One region of the Methylophaga sp. UBA3613 genome, then DNA from elsewhere that is predicted to be linked to it. Evidence: riboswitches for the same ligand, from Rfam matches in the RefSeq annotation. Region 1 holds a riboswitch; the other holds the start of a gene.
The links. A riboswitch is a leader RNA that binds a small molecule or an ion and turns the genes downstream of it on or off. The one in region 1 is predicted to bind cyclic di-GMP.
Positions count from the first base shown of each region.

Region 2: another riboswitch for cyclic di-GMP. It lies ahead of B3S93_RS11280 (VPLPA-CTERM sorting domain-containing protein); the one in region 1 lies ahead of B3S93_RS04110 (PEP-CTERM sorting domain-containing protein).

Region 1 is NZ_DFLS01000004.1:396,404-404,523, forward strand. It holds gene B3S93_RS04090 (M23 family metallopeptidase) at 1-648, shown strand, start outside; gene B3S93_RS04095 (ATP-binding protein) at 763-2,286, shown strand; gene B3S93_RS04100 (NYN domain-containing protein) at 2,460-3,164, shown strand; gene B3S93_RS04105 (MBL fold metallo-hydrolase) at 3,232-4,119, shown strand; gene B3S93_RS04110 (PEP-CTERM sorting domain-containing protein) at 4,266-5,648, opposite strand; cyclic di-GMP riboswitch class I at 5,667-5,750, opposite strand; gene B3S93_RS04115 (helix-turn-helix domain-containing protein) at 6,031-7,002, opposite strand; gene B3S93_RS04120 (antibiotic biosynthesis monooxygenase) at 7,313-7,888, shown strand; gene B3S93_RS15585 (DUF6653 family protein) at 7,975-8,120, shown strand, end outside.
Region 2 is NZ_DFLS01000008.1:293,640-301,759, forward strand. It holds gene B3S93_RS11265 (hypothetical protein) at 1-537, shown strand, start outside; gene B3S93_RS11270 (YdbL family protein) at 549-1,148, shown strand; gene rlmD (23S rRNA (uracil(1939)-C(5))-methyltransferase RlmD) at 1,230-2,558, shown strand; cyclic di-GMP riboswitch class I at 2,715-2,794, shown strand; gene B3S93_RS11280 (VPLPA-CTERM sorting domain-containing protein) at 2,812-3,402, shown strand; gene B3S93_RS11285 (DNA alkylation repair protein) at 3,483-4,625, shown strand; gene ppsA (phosphoenolpyruvate synthase) at 4,711-7,068, opposite strand; gene B3S93_RS11295 (pyruvate, water dikinase regulatory protein) at 7,074-7,964, opposite strand; gene B3S93_RS11300 (hypothetical protein) at 7,984-8,120, shown strand, end outside.

The sequences.
Region 1 (8,120 bases):
GAAAAGCTGATATGGCAATTTTCACGTCTGGATAATGCTGAAAGTAGGCTTTACGCCAGCCTGGAGCGTCGTGAAAAAAACGACCAACAATGGTCAACCATCACGGAACTGGATGCAGATGACACAACCAACAGTCAGGTGGTATCCAAAGCGGGTGCCTACCGCATCGTTCTGCAACCAGAGTTATTTGCCAATGCAGAATATTCACTGGCAATGGCCAATGGCGGTTCATTACCATTCCCAGTAGAGGGAGCAGGCCAACGGGATATTGGTAGTGCCTTCGGTGTGGAGCGCGATGGCGGTGCCCGAAAACATCACGGCGTGGATATCTTTGCAGAAAGGGGAACACCAGTTACAGCGGTTATTGATGGTTATGTCCGAACCGGAACAGGCGCTAGAGGTGGTGAACATGTCTGGCTATCAGGCAGCATGATTGGATTCGGCAGTGCTCGTTATTATTACGCCCATCTGGATTCATTCGCGGTTGAGTCCGGCGACAGGGTTAAAAGAGGCGACATACTTGGATACGTTGGCAACACCGGCAACGCTATCACCACGCCACCACATCTTCACTTTGGGATTTACTCAGGCGGCCCAGTTGATCCAGCACCGTTTCTTAAGCCAGAGCCGGAATTACCTGCTCTCTGAGCATCTGAATATTCAGCTAATTATGATTAATTAACTCCAAATAAGTTACTGAATTTGCATGCCATTTAAATCTGTGAAATATTCAATCCAAGACATCTGCAATGGATTGGAAAAATGAAAATAAAGTCATTTGGATTACAAGGATTTCGAGGTTATTCAAGTCGAATCAATGTTGAATTTCCCAATTTGCGAGTATTGGTCGGAAAAAACGACATCGGTAAATCAACTATTCTTGAAGCACTGGATATATTTTTTAACGATGGTAAGGGAAGCGTAAAGCTAGATAAAGAGGATATCAATAAAGCTAATCTGTTGACGGGCGATAACACTATCGAAATCTCTGTAGAGTTTGAAGACTTACCATCCAAGATTGTTATTGATTCATCAAACGAAACCACACTATCAGCTGAGTATTTGCTAACACCATCCAATACGCTGAAGGTGATAAAGCGTTATCCAAATGCGGGAGCAGCAAAAGTTTATATCAAAGCAAACCATCCAAATGCGGATGGATGCAAAGAGCTACTACTTAAGAAAAACGCTGATTTAAAAAAGATATTAAACGATCAATCTTTAGTGTGTGCAGACAAAACCAAAAACTCTGAGTTGCGAAAAGCTATATGGCTTGGTCAAGCTGATTTGCAGTTAGAAGAAACCGAGATAGAGGTGGCAAAAATTGACTCAAAAAATATTTGGGATCAATTGAAAGCTTACATGCCTCTTTATACGCTATTCCAATCTGACAGGAAGAATAGCGATGGAGACAGTGAGGTGCAAGATCCAATGCGCCTGGCTGTGAAGGAAATTTTAGGAGATCCAGGAATACAAGCGGATTTGGCTAAGATTGCGGACACTGTAAAGTCAAGGCTTGACGAAGTAGCCAGACAAACGCTTGTTAAGCTCAGCGAAATGAATCCAGATATTGCATCCTCCTTGAATCCCCAAATACCAGATTCAGGAACACTGAAGTGGGGTGATGTTTTCAAAAGTGTTGCCATTTCTGGTGATAACGAAATCCCTATTAACAAAAGAGGAAGTGGTGTTAAGCGGCTAATATTGATAAGTTTTTTTCGTGCTGAGGCGGAAAGACGGCAACGCGAGGCGGGTTTACCAAGCGTTGTTTATGCAATTGAAGAGCCTGAGACATCTCAGCATCCAGACCACCAACGTGCCTTGATAGACGCCTTAGTTGCATTATCGGATGTGCCACGTACACAAATTATCCTCACCTCGCACAGCCCCGAAATCGTAAAGCGTTTAAAGTTTGAAAATATTCTCTTAATAACCGGCCAAGACTCAGCTTCAATACGACAAGTGCAAGAGCATGAGCTTCCTTATCCCAGTTTGAACGAAGTCAATTATGTGGCTTTTGGTGAACCATCGTTTGAGTATCACAATGAACTTTATGGCTATATTGAGTCACAGGGAGCACTTGAAGCATATAAAGCTGGAAAACCAACTGTTGCTTATAATCGGTTAAACCGTAATGGAACCACCACACCACTACAAATAATCTTAACCGAGTATGTGCGCCATCAAATACACCATCCTGAAAACACCAGTAATCCTAAATTCACAGACGCCCAGCTAAATCAATCTATTGAGGATATGCGAATGCATATCCAGGCAAATCCTTGATCGGAGAAAAGCACATAATAAGCGGCTGTCGCCAAAGGACCAAAAGGGGCGGGGACCAAAAGGGTCAGAGTCAATTGAAATCCATCCGGCTATCAGTGATAAAGTCGTCATAAAAAACTAGTATCAATAAGATAGCTCACCATCTACAAATATATATCGAATGAGGTGCAAACATGGATGAATTAAAACAGAAAATCGCATTATTTATTGATGCTGATAATGCGCCCGCGAGTAAGTTTGAAGATGTTCTGAGCGAGGTCGCAAACTATGGTGTGGTTACCATTCGTAAAGCCTATGGCAATTGGAAGTCGCCTACGCTCAAGGCTTGGGAAGATCTGTTGCATGAATATGCCATTCAACCCATCCAGCAATATGATTTAACCAAGGGTAAAAATGCGTCTGATATCGCATTGGTGATTGATGCGATGGATGTGATGTATACCAAGCAAATTGATGTGATGTGTTTTGTGTCATCGGATTGTGATTTTACGCCGATGGTGACTAGAGCTTTAGCGGAAGGGAAGGTTGTGCTGGGGTTCGGTGAGCGGAAGACACCATCGGCATTTGTTAACGCCTGCTCTAAGTTTCTTTTTCTGGATCAAGAAAAAGAAGTCACCAAAACAGCGGTTAAACCCAAGAACATCAAATCCGATACCAAACTGATTCATTTGCTACGGCAGGCCATCGAGGCAACCGAAGACGAAGACGGCTGGGCGGCGCTGGGGCCGGTTGGTTCTAACATCTCGAACAAGACGTCATTTGATACTCGAAACTATGGCTTTAAAAACCTCAGCAGCCTGTTTAAAGCGATTGATTTATTTGAATTAAAACGTGGCCCAGGTAATTCGTTTTTAGTACGCAATGTTCGCAATAAGTAAATGCCATTTGTGGCTATGGCCTGAATAAGACCAGGTTTCTTTTATGTTGTTTTTCCAAAAAATGTTTATGAAATTGATCATCCCAATTGTTTTCTCTCTGGGGTTATCGGGAGTGATATTGCCTTCCTGGGCGGATGAGGCCACCGAGTACAAAATCGAGCAGATGAAAGACAATGTGTATCGTTTTTCGGCGGGTCATTATCATTCGATATTTGTGGTAACCGATGCGGGGATTCTCGTCACCGACCCAATTAATGATGCCGCGGCGAGCTATTTAAAAAAGGAATTGGCTAAGCGGTTTACTGTGCCGATTCGCTATCTGGTATACAGCCATAATCACATTGACCATACCATGGGCGGCCATATTCTTGCCAACAGGGATATTCGGGTGGTGGCACATGAATTTGCTGCAGAAGATTTGCAATGGACAAAAGCGCCAACCGCTTTACCAGATATCACGTTTCAGGATGCTAAGACCTTGCAACTGGGAGACAGTGAAATCCACCTGCAATATCACGGCCCAAACAATGGTCGTGGCTCAGTCAGTATGCGAGTTATGCCAGCCAATGTGCTGTTTGTGGTGGATTGGATTGTGCTTGGCCGAATGCCTTATCAGAATCTTTTAGGCTATGACATTCATGGCATGATTCATTCCACCCGGGAAGTGCTGGCGGCTGAACCGTTTGATTTATTTATCGGCGGACATGCTGATACCGGCACGCGCGAGGATGTGGAGCATTATCTTGGTTATCTGGAAGCGCTTTATGCAGCTGTGCGTGAGGGCATGCTGGCGGGGAAAACGCTTGAAACGCTTCAGGCTGAAATTCGCTTACCGGAATATGCGCATTTGCGGATGTATGATGAATGGCTGCCAATGAATATTGCCGGTGTTTATCAAACCCTGGTGGAGCAATCCTACTTTAATTTTCGACCGGATCTGAACGTTGAATTCTAGATCAGGAGTATCTGAGTAAACGTTACGAACTAAGGAACGTAACGAAATCAAAAGAGTAGGATGGCCACCACCCGTTATTTCATTTCTTTCACGGCAAGCCAGAATCAATTTTTACACTGTCTTTGAGATTAACACTCTGCATATTTTTAAGCTGTCATTGCCTTCTTACGTCGTAAACCCAAAAAGCCTAATAATGCCGGGCCAAATAAGAATAATGACGCTGGAACAGGCACTTCACTCACCGATTGACTGATTTCTAAATTGGCAAACGTATCACCAAACACCACATCAAAATTAAAGCCCATAAGGGATGGATAAATGATGCTATCAAAACTACCGACAATGCTGGCAAACGTTAAGAACTGAAATGTTCCTACTTGCACATTATCACCAATAAACTCAAAGGTTAGTAAACCGGCCAGAGAAGCCTCATGTGAAATATTAAAGATATCTGAACTGGTTTCATTAAACTCCACCACCATTGAACCGAATTCACCTTGAGTGTAATTGCCATTAATGGTCATCGTACCAATCGAGTTACCTGCATTTATGCTGGCATAGTTGTCAGAACTGGTGCCATTCACCGTGACATTGCTGTTAATGATGCCTGTACCAGATAAGCTACCGCCGTTGATATTGACACTGGTTTGAGTGATGACGCCGTTATTTATGGTTTGCCCAGCGGTTTGGGTGTAATTACCCACTGAACTGCCATTACCTCTTATGGTTGCTTTTTCATTGTTAATAAACACGCCCGTATTAATAATCTCGTTCATATTCTGAAGAGTACTATTATTGGTCATGACGCCATTATTGGTCACGGTGTCATTAATTGCATTGGAGAATACGTATTTATTCGTAAATGAACCATTATTAATTAACTTACCGGCATTAGTGAAGCGACCCTCATTGTTCATCGTGCCATCATTAATTAAAGTGGAATCGATATAGTTATTGAATCTACCCGCACTGGTATTAGTTAAGGTTCCCGTATTGGTCAGGGTTGCTCCTCTATAACTTGATAAAACACCTCTATTCGTGAGGGTATCTTGATTGGTTAACTGCCCGTAATTAGTCAATGTGCCTGAATTGTTAAACTCAGCCTGATTATCAATGAAGCCATCATTTTTCAAGCTACCACCGTTGTTGTATATATAGCCGGTGTTAGTGATGTGACCGCTTGCTGCATTATTTAAACCACTGACATGAGTAGTCAGACTGCCTGTATTTAACAGCACCCCATCATTTTTTAAATCACTGAATTTACCGTAAAAGGTACCATTATTTATAAAAGTCCCTTCGTTTGCTAAAACAGGATCTTTAACAAATGGCTGACCAATAACGGATAACTCATTATCATTTTGAAATTGTGTGCCCGTCACAATGGTTGTGGTGGCATCATCATTAATCGTTAAAGGTGATGTATTGACTCCAATTAAAACACTATCGGCACTTGCCGCAGTACTTAAAACGATTGATGAAATAAAAAATGTGCTGAGTACAGAACGTTTTAAAGATTGAGTTTGCATGTTCAAAGTCTCTTAAATCTATGCAACTCAGCCACCTTAACAACATCATCAAGGTCTGTAGTTTTCCGTCCTTAGTTCACACCAAGTTTGGCAATAATAAAATGGGCTATAGTCCAACCCAACCGAAATATGATGATATAGAGACGGATGACATGGCACTATCCGATTTTCGCAAAGAGATAAATTAATCATTTATCGAGAACACGGATAATCTTTATTAATTTTTTTGGATTAGAATCAGTCGGTTTTTATAAACCTAAGCCTGAATGATTAAAGGGGAGATTATGTTTACTTTTCGTTGCCTGCTTATATGACATTACAAGTCTGATATTCGATATCGGCCACATAAAGCCGTATCAATCGCAGCTAAAAAGTAATGATTTTAATTAAAGGCTCGATGTAATGTGGTGGAAGGCAACTCGCCAAATAATTGCAGATAATCCTTGGAAAAACGACCTAGATGCCAAAAATGCCAGTCACTGGCTAACTGCGTGACTGTCACACCGATATCAGCTGGTTTTAGAAGTTGTGCACGAACCCGGTTTAAACGTAATCGATACAAGTACGCATTGGGGGTGATTCCCATTGTTTTTTTAAAGTTATATTGCAGATTACGCTGGCTGATATGTAAATCTTTACAAATATCGATAATGGATGGACAAATCTGTCTCTCCAGGTTGGCGTGCATATAGTCTATTGCCTGCCTTACTGATTTTGCCGCCCGACGGCGAGACAGTACATCAGATGATTGTTCATCAAACACTAAAGATGAATCGAGAGAGAGCAAGACATATTCCATTACTGATAAATTAATATCTTTCTGCTGCTCATGCAGATTATCATCCGAACTCAGTGCCGAAAGCTGATATAAATAATCGGTAAAATCCTCTAGGGGTTCCCGGTTAATACCATCAAATACCAAAATACGGTCTGTCGGCATTTCCCAATATTTTGGGTTAATGACTCTTGCTGCTTCAATTAATTTAGACTGTTCGAATCTAAAATAGACCGTTTCAACACCGCTCGCTGCCTGAATATCGACTTCGACATTTGAAGGCAGAAAAAATAATGAATTATCGAAAGCATCGTACTCAGAGACCCGTACCTGATTTGCAATGCGTGCAAAAGAAACCGTACAGAAGTCCCGCTCAATAATGGCACGTTTGTGTATGACCTGATTTTGTTGTTCAAACACAACTCTGACATCATCATTACCCACTTCACGATAATGCCCACGAAAATTCCCTGCGGATAATTGCATTATCTCAATGGGCAACCAGTCTTGTGCCATCTGCTGTTCATAAGCATCGAACAAAGGCTGATCACGATAGACGGTGTGGTGTGTTGACGTCATTTTTAATGCATCAGCAAAGATATGAGAATGACCATGATAGTAAAACCATAAAATAATCAGTGAAAATGACTATACCTTATTCATTAACGTATTGGCATCTAAACAAAAATGAGCTTACTGGCTTGGTATTTGTTATCAAACAAACAAGCCTAATAGTTACCCACGGAGGCTTTTGAATACTATCTATATAAGGTTTTCGTACCTTGTCTCTATAAGCTTCAACTGCAATAAAGTTTTAAAATAAACGTATGACTTGATATTTTGTTTATGAAACATGTATCCGACAACTTGGTATTTTAGGAAAAATCTTATGCAACAAAATCGTGTGGATCCGTTAACCAATGGTGCGACGGCAGTTATTACCCATCAGGTTGCCAAGGATAAACATCCCGAATACGAAGCATGGTTAAATGAAATTGCTCCACATTGTAAAAGCTCGCCGGGGCATCTGGATCTGAACGTGATTCGGCCTATCGCAGGATTGACTGAAACGTATACGATTATTATTCGCTTTGATAACCAATCACATTTACGGGGCTGGATGGAATCGGCCAAACGCAGTGAGCTGATAGCCCAAGTTTCACCATTACTGGTGAAAGGCGATGATTTTTATATTAACAGCGGGCTGGATTTCTGGTTTACCCCGGAGCAGGCAAATACCAAAATTCCTATTCGTTGGAAACAGGCTTTGGTCACCTGGTCAGCTATCTATCCGCTGGTACTGATGTTGCCATTTTTGTTGCCACCCATTCACAGGTTGGGACTGCCTGATAATCATTATCTCGACACATTGATCATTACCGGTATTGCGGTTTTGCTAATGGTTTATGTGGTAATGCCGCGCTACACCAAATTAATTCACGCATGGCTGTTTCGAGGTTGTTAGGTTTAGAAAAAGGATCTTGAGATCAAGAGGCTTCAAATGCTGGCTATTTTACTCGAACCAGATGATTACCCCATCGGTACTATGAAATGACTTTAGAACGGAAGATTGCTGGGCTTTTTAAGCTTGATGATGACAACTGGATGAGGCACGCAAACCCCATTAGTGTTTGGACCCGATACTCTGTGCTTCCTGTTATCGTTCTCGCGTTCTGGAGTAGAGAGTGGATAGGCTG
Region 2 (8,120 bases), on a different contig from region 1:
ACGGTGATTAGAGATCTCCGTTTACAACAGCCATTCGGAAGCCTGCCTCAGTTGTATGCCAATATCGATATTAACCGTCTGGATCTACAGACGCTCACCAATACTTTCGATTTTGGTAATATAAGCGGCAAATTAGATGGTCGTATCCATAATTTACGCTTATCAAACTGGCAACCGGTGCAATTTGATGCATTATTTGAGACACCAGAAGAGGATCCAGGTCGGCGGCGAATAAGTCAGCGTGCCGTCAATAATCTTTCGCAGATTGGTGGTGGTCCGGCTGCCATTTTATCGCGTGGGTTTATGGGCCTGTTTGAAGATTTTTCCTATAGCAAAATTGGTCTAAGTTGTCGTTTGATGAATTCTGTCTGTCAGATGGATGGTATAGAACCTGCTGAGCAAGGGTACTATATTGTTAAAGGTGGCGGCCTGCCACCATGGATTAATGTGATTGGCTATAACCGTGAGGTGGATTGGCCAGAATTAATCGCCAGATTAAAAGCGGTCAGTCAAAGCGACGGGCCAGTTATTCAATAAAGGAAAATCGAATGGGTTTATTAAAATGGTTAACGGGCACTACCGCAGGGTTAATGCTGATTTCCTGTGTGACAATCAATATCTATTTTCCGGCAGCGGCTGCTGAAAAAGCTGCAGATCGAATTATTGAAGATGTATGGGGACGCGAAAACCCGACGCAGCCACAACCGACTGAATCGGAAGACAGTACTAGTGCTTTAAAACAGAATATGCCGCTTGCAATGCAGGTATTGAACTGGTTGGTCTCACCGGCGCAGGCAGAAGCCAATTTGAATATTAATTCGCCGGCAATTAATGCTTTGCAGGCAAAAATGAAACAGCGCCATGAGAAACTGCATCCTTTTTATCAAACCGGTGCGGTGGGATTAACCAGTAATGGTCTGATTACCTTGCGTGATGCCTCTGCAGTGCCATTAAAAGATCGTAATACAGTAAATACTCTGATCGCTGAAGAGAATCAGGATCGTAACGCCTTATACGCTGAAATAGCCCGTGCTAACGGGCATCCTGAATGGGAATCTGATATCCAGGAAACCTTTGCCAGACGCTGGATAAGCAATGCAGCCAAAGGTTGGTGGTATCAGCAAGGCGGCAGCTGGAAGCAAAAATAATTTTTCAATCAAGTTTAAGTCCGGTTATGCAAAAGCATGACCGGACTTTTTTTATGTAATTTTCGTTTAAAGGTTTAACAAATGGCACGACGTAATCACAGAAAACGGCTCCCTACAGAAGCTGTTCAGGCAACTATAGAGAGTCTTTCTCATGATGGTCGTGGCATTGCCCGAATTGAGGGTAAAACCGTCTTTGTCGACGGTGCGTTGGCGGGTGAAAATGTGTCGTTTAAATATACCCGGCTGCATAAAAAATATGATGAGGCCAAAGTAATCTCGATTGAGTCTGCCTCCAAGGATCGCGTTGAAGCAAAATGCCAACATTTTGGTGTGTGTGGTGGGTGCAGTTTGATGCATATGTCACCAGAAGCTCAGTTAAGCCTGAAACAAGACACCTTAAAGGAACAGCTTTCGCACTTTGGACAACTGACACCAGAGAATTGGTTAGCACCGTTAACTGGCCCTCTGTGGGGCTATCGACGTAAAGCTCGTTTAGGTGTCCGTTATGTGACCAAAAAAGAAAAAGTGCTGGTCGGCTTTAGAGAAAAAGGGTCACCTTATCTGGCTGAGTTAACGCAATGTGAAGTATTGGATCCACGCGTTGGATTACGCCTGGAAGAGCTAGGGGAAATGATTGCCAGCCTTGAAGCCTATAACCGAATCGCACAAATAGAAGTGGCGATGGATGATGCCAATACAGCTCTGGTTTTCCGGAACATGGATCCATTGTGTGAAACAGATAAGCAAAAATTGATTAACTATGGTCAGCAAAAGGATTTGTGGATCTATCAACAACCAGGCGGGCCGGATACCGTCAGTCCATTATGGCCTGAAGCACCACAATTGCATTATGCACCTGAAGAAGGTCTCAGACTGGAATTTGCCCCGGGCGACTTTACTCAGGTCAACGCCGCTATCAACCATAAAATGATTGCCAAGGCGATTGAGATGCTTGATTTGCAGGAAACCGATCGGGTACTGGATCTGTTTTGTGGTTTGGGTAACTTTACCCTGCCTTTGGCAAAACGTGTCCGAAGTGTGATTGGGGTAGAAGGGGATAAATCTCTAGTGGCACATGCACAGAGAAATGCCGGGATGAATGGTCTGGACAACGCTGTATTTGAAATGGCTGATTTAACGATAACACAATTGAAAGATTATCCTTGGGCACAGGAAGGTTTCACAAAAGTATTACTGGATCCTCCCAGAAGCGGCGCGTTTGAAGTGCTGGGTCAGATTGCTGATCTGGGCGCCAAAACCATTGTTTACGTTTCCTGTAACCCCGCTACTCTGGCCCGTGATGCCGGTGAACTGGTGAATCAATATGGATATACGCTTGTACAAACCGGCATCATGGATATGTTTCCTCATACCAGTCATGTTGAATCGATCGCATTATTTCAAAAATGATGGGAAAATATTTCTAGTAGTTTTAAATGGTTCACAAAGTACTCGGAAATTGAAGTTAAAAAAGTTCCCTATTTAGTACCAAGGTACAATAGTTTTAGGAAATTTTTCCTTTAATATAGGCACCATTGCTCCAGGAATGAACCGGAGCAATACTAAATATTTGAGTGCCAACCTTGGTGTGAGCCAAGAGACGGAAAGCCACGGGTCTTCCTTAATAAGATAGCCGGGTTGCATTTTCAGGAAGGAAATGTAAATGAAATTATTAACACCAATCTTTGCCGCGACACTTTTGATGTTAGGTTTTTCTACAACTGCATCAGCCACTTTTTATCATCCTAAACCACATTACTGTGATAATGGTGATCTCTGTGATAATAGCCAGCCTTTCTCAACTACCTTGACGACTGGCGATATTAATAACAGTGGAAAATACGCTTACTGGGGTTTCGATAGTATCGATGTAGCTGATTTGACAATTGAATCAGCAACTTTAACTGTAAAATCTAATGCTGATAACTTTTTTATTTTCGGGTGGGATAAAATTTTCGCTTATACAGATAATTGGTATGGCACTGGACTTGAGCATATTGGCTGGCTAGATGGCGGTTACGATGTTTTTTCATTAAGCTCTAGTCTTTTTGATGAAATTATTGATGGTTTATCACTGAAAGCGCTTTTCACCGATAATTCAGAAGACGTTTTTTGGTCAAAACTGGAAGTTTCTGGCGTCTACTGTCCGCCTATTAGTGAGGTTCCTTTACCAGCAGCGGTATGGTTGTTCGGTTCAGGTTTAATGGGCTTTATGGCTGTTCGCAGAAGAACAAAAGCAAACCAACAAGCTTAACTCTCTCGTAATACCGTAAAATAAAAACCGTGGCTTTCGAGCCACGGTTTTTTTATGTCTGAAAAAAAGAGTGAGTTGAAATGGCAAAGTCTGATCCGTTAGCTGAATCGCCCCCAGCTTTATTAAAAGATCATATAAATGCCAATTCTATCGATGTGTTAGCAGGATTAATCAAAGGCTATCAACCGGATTTTCCTGACGATAAGTTCAGGGTTATGGCAATGTCACAGTTGGAATCCATGCCACTTAAAACCCGCGTCAACCATCTTAGTAACGTTTTGGCAGTATTACTGGTTGAGGATTTCTCTGTGAATGCCAAATGGTTGAAGCAGGTTGCCGCGCACTGGCCCAATCAGGAGCCCAGTAAAGGTTGGCATAGTTTTATGGCATGGCCATTAATTGACTATGCTGGAAAGCAAGGGCTGCAGCAGCCGACAATCGCACTGGATGTGTTAAAGCATCTCACACCATTGTTTACTGCAGAATTTGCTATCAGACCCTACATAGAACAACATTTTGAGCTGACCTTCAAAGAATTATTGCGATGGTGTGATGATGAGAATGAGCATGTCCGGCGACTGGCATCAGAAGGGATGCGGCCAAGATTACCTTGGGGAGGGCATTTAAAGGCATTAAAACAAGACCCGCAGCCGGTATTTGAAATACTGAGTCAGCTCAGAGATGACAAAAGTAAATATGTCCAAAAATCTGTTGCCAATAATTTAAATGACATTAGTAAAGACCATCCACAGCGAGTAATCGATATCTGTCGTGATTGGTTGAAAAATTCCACACCTCAACGTCGCTGGATTATCCGTCACGGGCTTCGCAGTCTGATTAAGGCAGGTGAGCCAGCTGTATTCCCATTACTGGGTTATAGTGACCACCCAGCCGTTGAGATAGACTTTGATTTAACTGAGCAAGATGTGACATTGGGTCAAAAATTGGAAATGTTGTTGTCTATCCATTCTAAAACCAGTCAGGCTCAACAATTGGTGGTGGATTATCGTGTCTGGTATGTCAAAAACAACGGCAAGACCACCGCGAAAGTTTATAAATGGAAAAACATCGCTTTACCGGCCAAGGAAAGTATCTATCTAAAGAAGTCACACGGATTTTTAAAACTGACTACCCGGCAATACTATGGTGGCCAACACACTATTGAAATACTTATCAACGGCGTGGTTCATAACCAGGCGACGGTGAATCTAGTACTTGATTGAATTAAAGATACTACCAAATAAATTATCAACAGAAATAGAATGAGCCCCGGAGGGCTCATTTTGTTTGGTGCAAATTTAATCGATTTTACTGTTTAGCTAACGCCTGCCAGGTACTGACCACCGTATCCGGATTTAGTGAAATACTGCTGATTCCACGTTCAAGCAGCCATGCTGCTAAATCAGGATGATCCGAAGGTCCTTGTCCACAGATACCGACGTATTTATCTGCTTTGTGACAGGCATTAATCGCCATCTCCAGCATCGCCAATACCGCTGGATCACGTTCATCAAATGCTGCGGCAATTTGTGCAGAATCCCGGTCGAGCCCCAATGTCAGCTGAGTCATATCGTTAGACCCGATTGAAAAGCCATCAAAGAATTCCAGAAATTGATCTGCCAGTACTGCATTGGAAGGTAATTCACACATCATGATCAACCGCAGGCCATTTTTACCGCGTTCCAGACCATTCTTTTTCAAAATTTTGATGACGGCTTCAGCTTCACTCAACGTCCGTACAAAAGGAATCATGACTTCAACATTGGTTAAACCCATGACATCACGGACACGCTTGATCGCTTCACATTCCAATTCAAAGCAGGCCTCGAATTCCGGAGAGCTGTAGCGTGCTGCACCACGGAAACCAATCATGGGATTTTCTTCGTGTGGTTCAAATTCAGCGCCACCAACGAGGTTGCCATATTCATTCGATTTAAAATCGGACATACGCACAATCACTTTGGATGGATAAAATGCCGCAGCAATAGTCGAAACACCTTCCGTAATACGGCTGATATAAAACTCAACCGGGTCGCCATAAGCAGTAGTTTTTTCGCGGATAACCTGTTGTACTTCCGCATCCATTTTATCGGCGGCCATCAATGCTTTCGGATGAATACCGATCATATTATTTATAATGAATTCCAGCCGAGCCAGACCAACACCGTCATTAGGGAGTTGTGAAAAGCTGAATGCACGGTCAGGATTCCCCACATTCATCATAATTTTGACGGGTAACTCAGGCATTTGGTCCAAAGACTGAACCCGATGTTCAAACTCAAGCAGTCCCTGATAAATATAACCTTCATCGCCTTCGGCACAGGAAACTGTGGCTGAAATGCCTTCAGCAACTTTTTCAGTAGCATCGCCACAGCCTACTACAGCCGGGATACCTAATTCACGTGCAATGATAGCGGCATGACAGGTGCGACCACCACGATTAGTAATAATCGCCGCCGCTTTTTTCATGATCGGTTCCCAATCAGGATCCGTCATATCTGTTAGTAATACATCGCCCGCTTCAAATTGATCCATCTGATCGAGGCTGCTCAGAATCCGAACCCGACCACTGCCAATTTTCCTACCAATGGCGCGACCACGGGCCAACAATTCACCTTTATCTTTTAAAATGAATTGCTCAGTAACATTTACACTGCGGCTTTCAACCGTTTCCGGGCGAGCCTGAACAATGTAAATCTGGCCATCGTTACCATCTTTTGCCCATTCGATATCCATTGGTCTTTGGTAATGCTTTTCAATAATCATCGCCATGCGGGCCAATGATTCAATTTCTTCATCATTCAGACAAAAATGCAATCGTTCTTCGGGATCGACATCAACGGTTTTAACCGGTGATTTTGCATCACCTGAGTAAACCATTTTAAGCGCTTTCTGGCCCAGAGTTCTGCGTAATACCGCAGGACGATCAGCAGTTAATGTGGTTTTATGCACGTAAAACTCATCTGGATTAACCGCGCCTTGTACCACCATCTCGCCAAGACCGTAACTGCCAGTGATAAAGACCACATCACGAAAACCGCTTTCAGTATCCAGGGTAAAAGCCACACCGGCAGAAGCAATGTCAGAGCGCACCATCTTCTGGATACCGGCAGACAAAGCCACTTCGCTGTGTTCAAATCCTTGGTGATCGCGATAGGCAATCGCTCGATCGTTAAACAGTGATGCAAAGACTTCTCTGATAGCAAACTTGATATGGTCTAAACCGGAAACATTCAGAAAGGTTTCCTGTTGTCCGGCAAACGATGCATCGGGTAAGTCTTCTGCGGTGGCAGATGAACGTACCGCCCAGCTGGTAGAAGTACCGTATTCTTCTACTAGCTTTTCATAAGCTTCATCAATTGCGGCTTCCATTTTTTCCGGATAAGGAATGGTCATGATCCATTCACGGATGGTTTTACCCGCTTTCTGAAGTGCAACGACATCGTCAACATTCAGTTCACGTAATAATTCGTTTATCTGGTCTTGTAGTCCGTCATGCTTTAAAAACTCTCTGTAAGCATCTGCCGTAGTCGCAAAACCGCTTGGAACAGCTACACCCAACGGTGCTAAATTCTGCAACATTTCACCTAAAGAAGCATTTTTCCCACCAACTCTGCCGACATCATTCATGCACAACTTATCAAGTGGAATTACATATTCGGTCATGACTACTACCTTAAATTTTTAGTTTTATTAAATGTAATGGTTGATTCGCGGATGCGCTCACGCGCGAGGCCCATAGAGCGAACAACACGGCTGGATATTTCCTCAATAGAAGTATTTGTAGTATCAAATACCGGAATATTCACTTTCTCAAACATAATCATCGCTTTGTCTAATTCTGCCTGACAGATTTCCAAAGAGGAATAATTACTATCAGGGCGGCGTTGTCGGCGAATTCGACTCAGCGGCACCGGTTTAATAGTTAAGCCGGCAAGTTTATGTTGATGAATTTTAAGATACTCAGGTAGTTCTTCTGCTTCCAAATCTTCAACGGTTAACGGATAGTTAGCCACTTTGAGGGAGAAGTTCATTGCTAAATACAAACTGGTGGGTGTTTTACCACATCGTGAAACACCGACTAAAATGATATCAGATTCTTCATACTGATCGGGACGAATACCATCATCATGCGTCAGCGCATAATCTATGGCATCCAGACGTTTCTGATAAGTGGTATCGCTAATTGAAATTCGCGATACACCGAGTTTCTGTGATGATTCAATATTCAGAAATTTTTCCATCGAACCGATGAACTGATGAAATAAACTGATTACAAATCCATCACAGTCTTCGATAATCTCTTGGGCTTCGTTATTCACTAAGGTGCTGAAAACCAGTGGGGGCAAATGCGATTCGGCACAAAGCGCATTAATTTGCTCGCGTGCTTCCTCAGCTTTTTCTTTAGTGTCGACAAAAGCCAGAGTAATTGTTTCGAATTCAATATCAGGAAATTGCGCCAATAGACATTTTCCGTAAGATTCTGCGGTCAAACCGGTCCGATCTGATACAAAAAATACGTTTCTGATTTGTTGAGTATTATTTTCGGTTACATCGTTCATTAGATAATGATGTGCTGAAATGGCTGTATTGATCAACAAAAAGTTTGTTGCAGGAAGAGATAAGCTCAAATATCAATTTCGCTCAATTGATGGTAACGCTTTGTATGGTAATTTATCAGCCGGTATCGCCGTTCATCCTGCACCGATAGAACACTA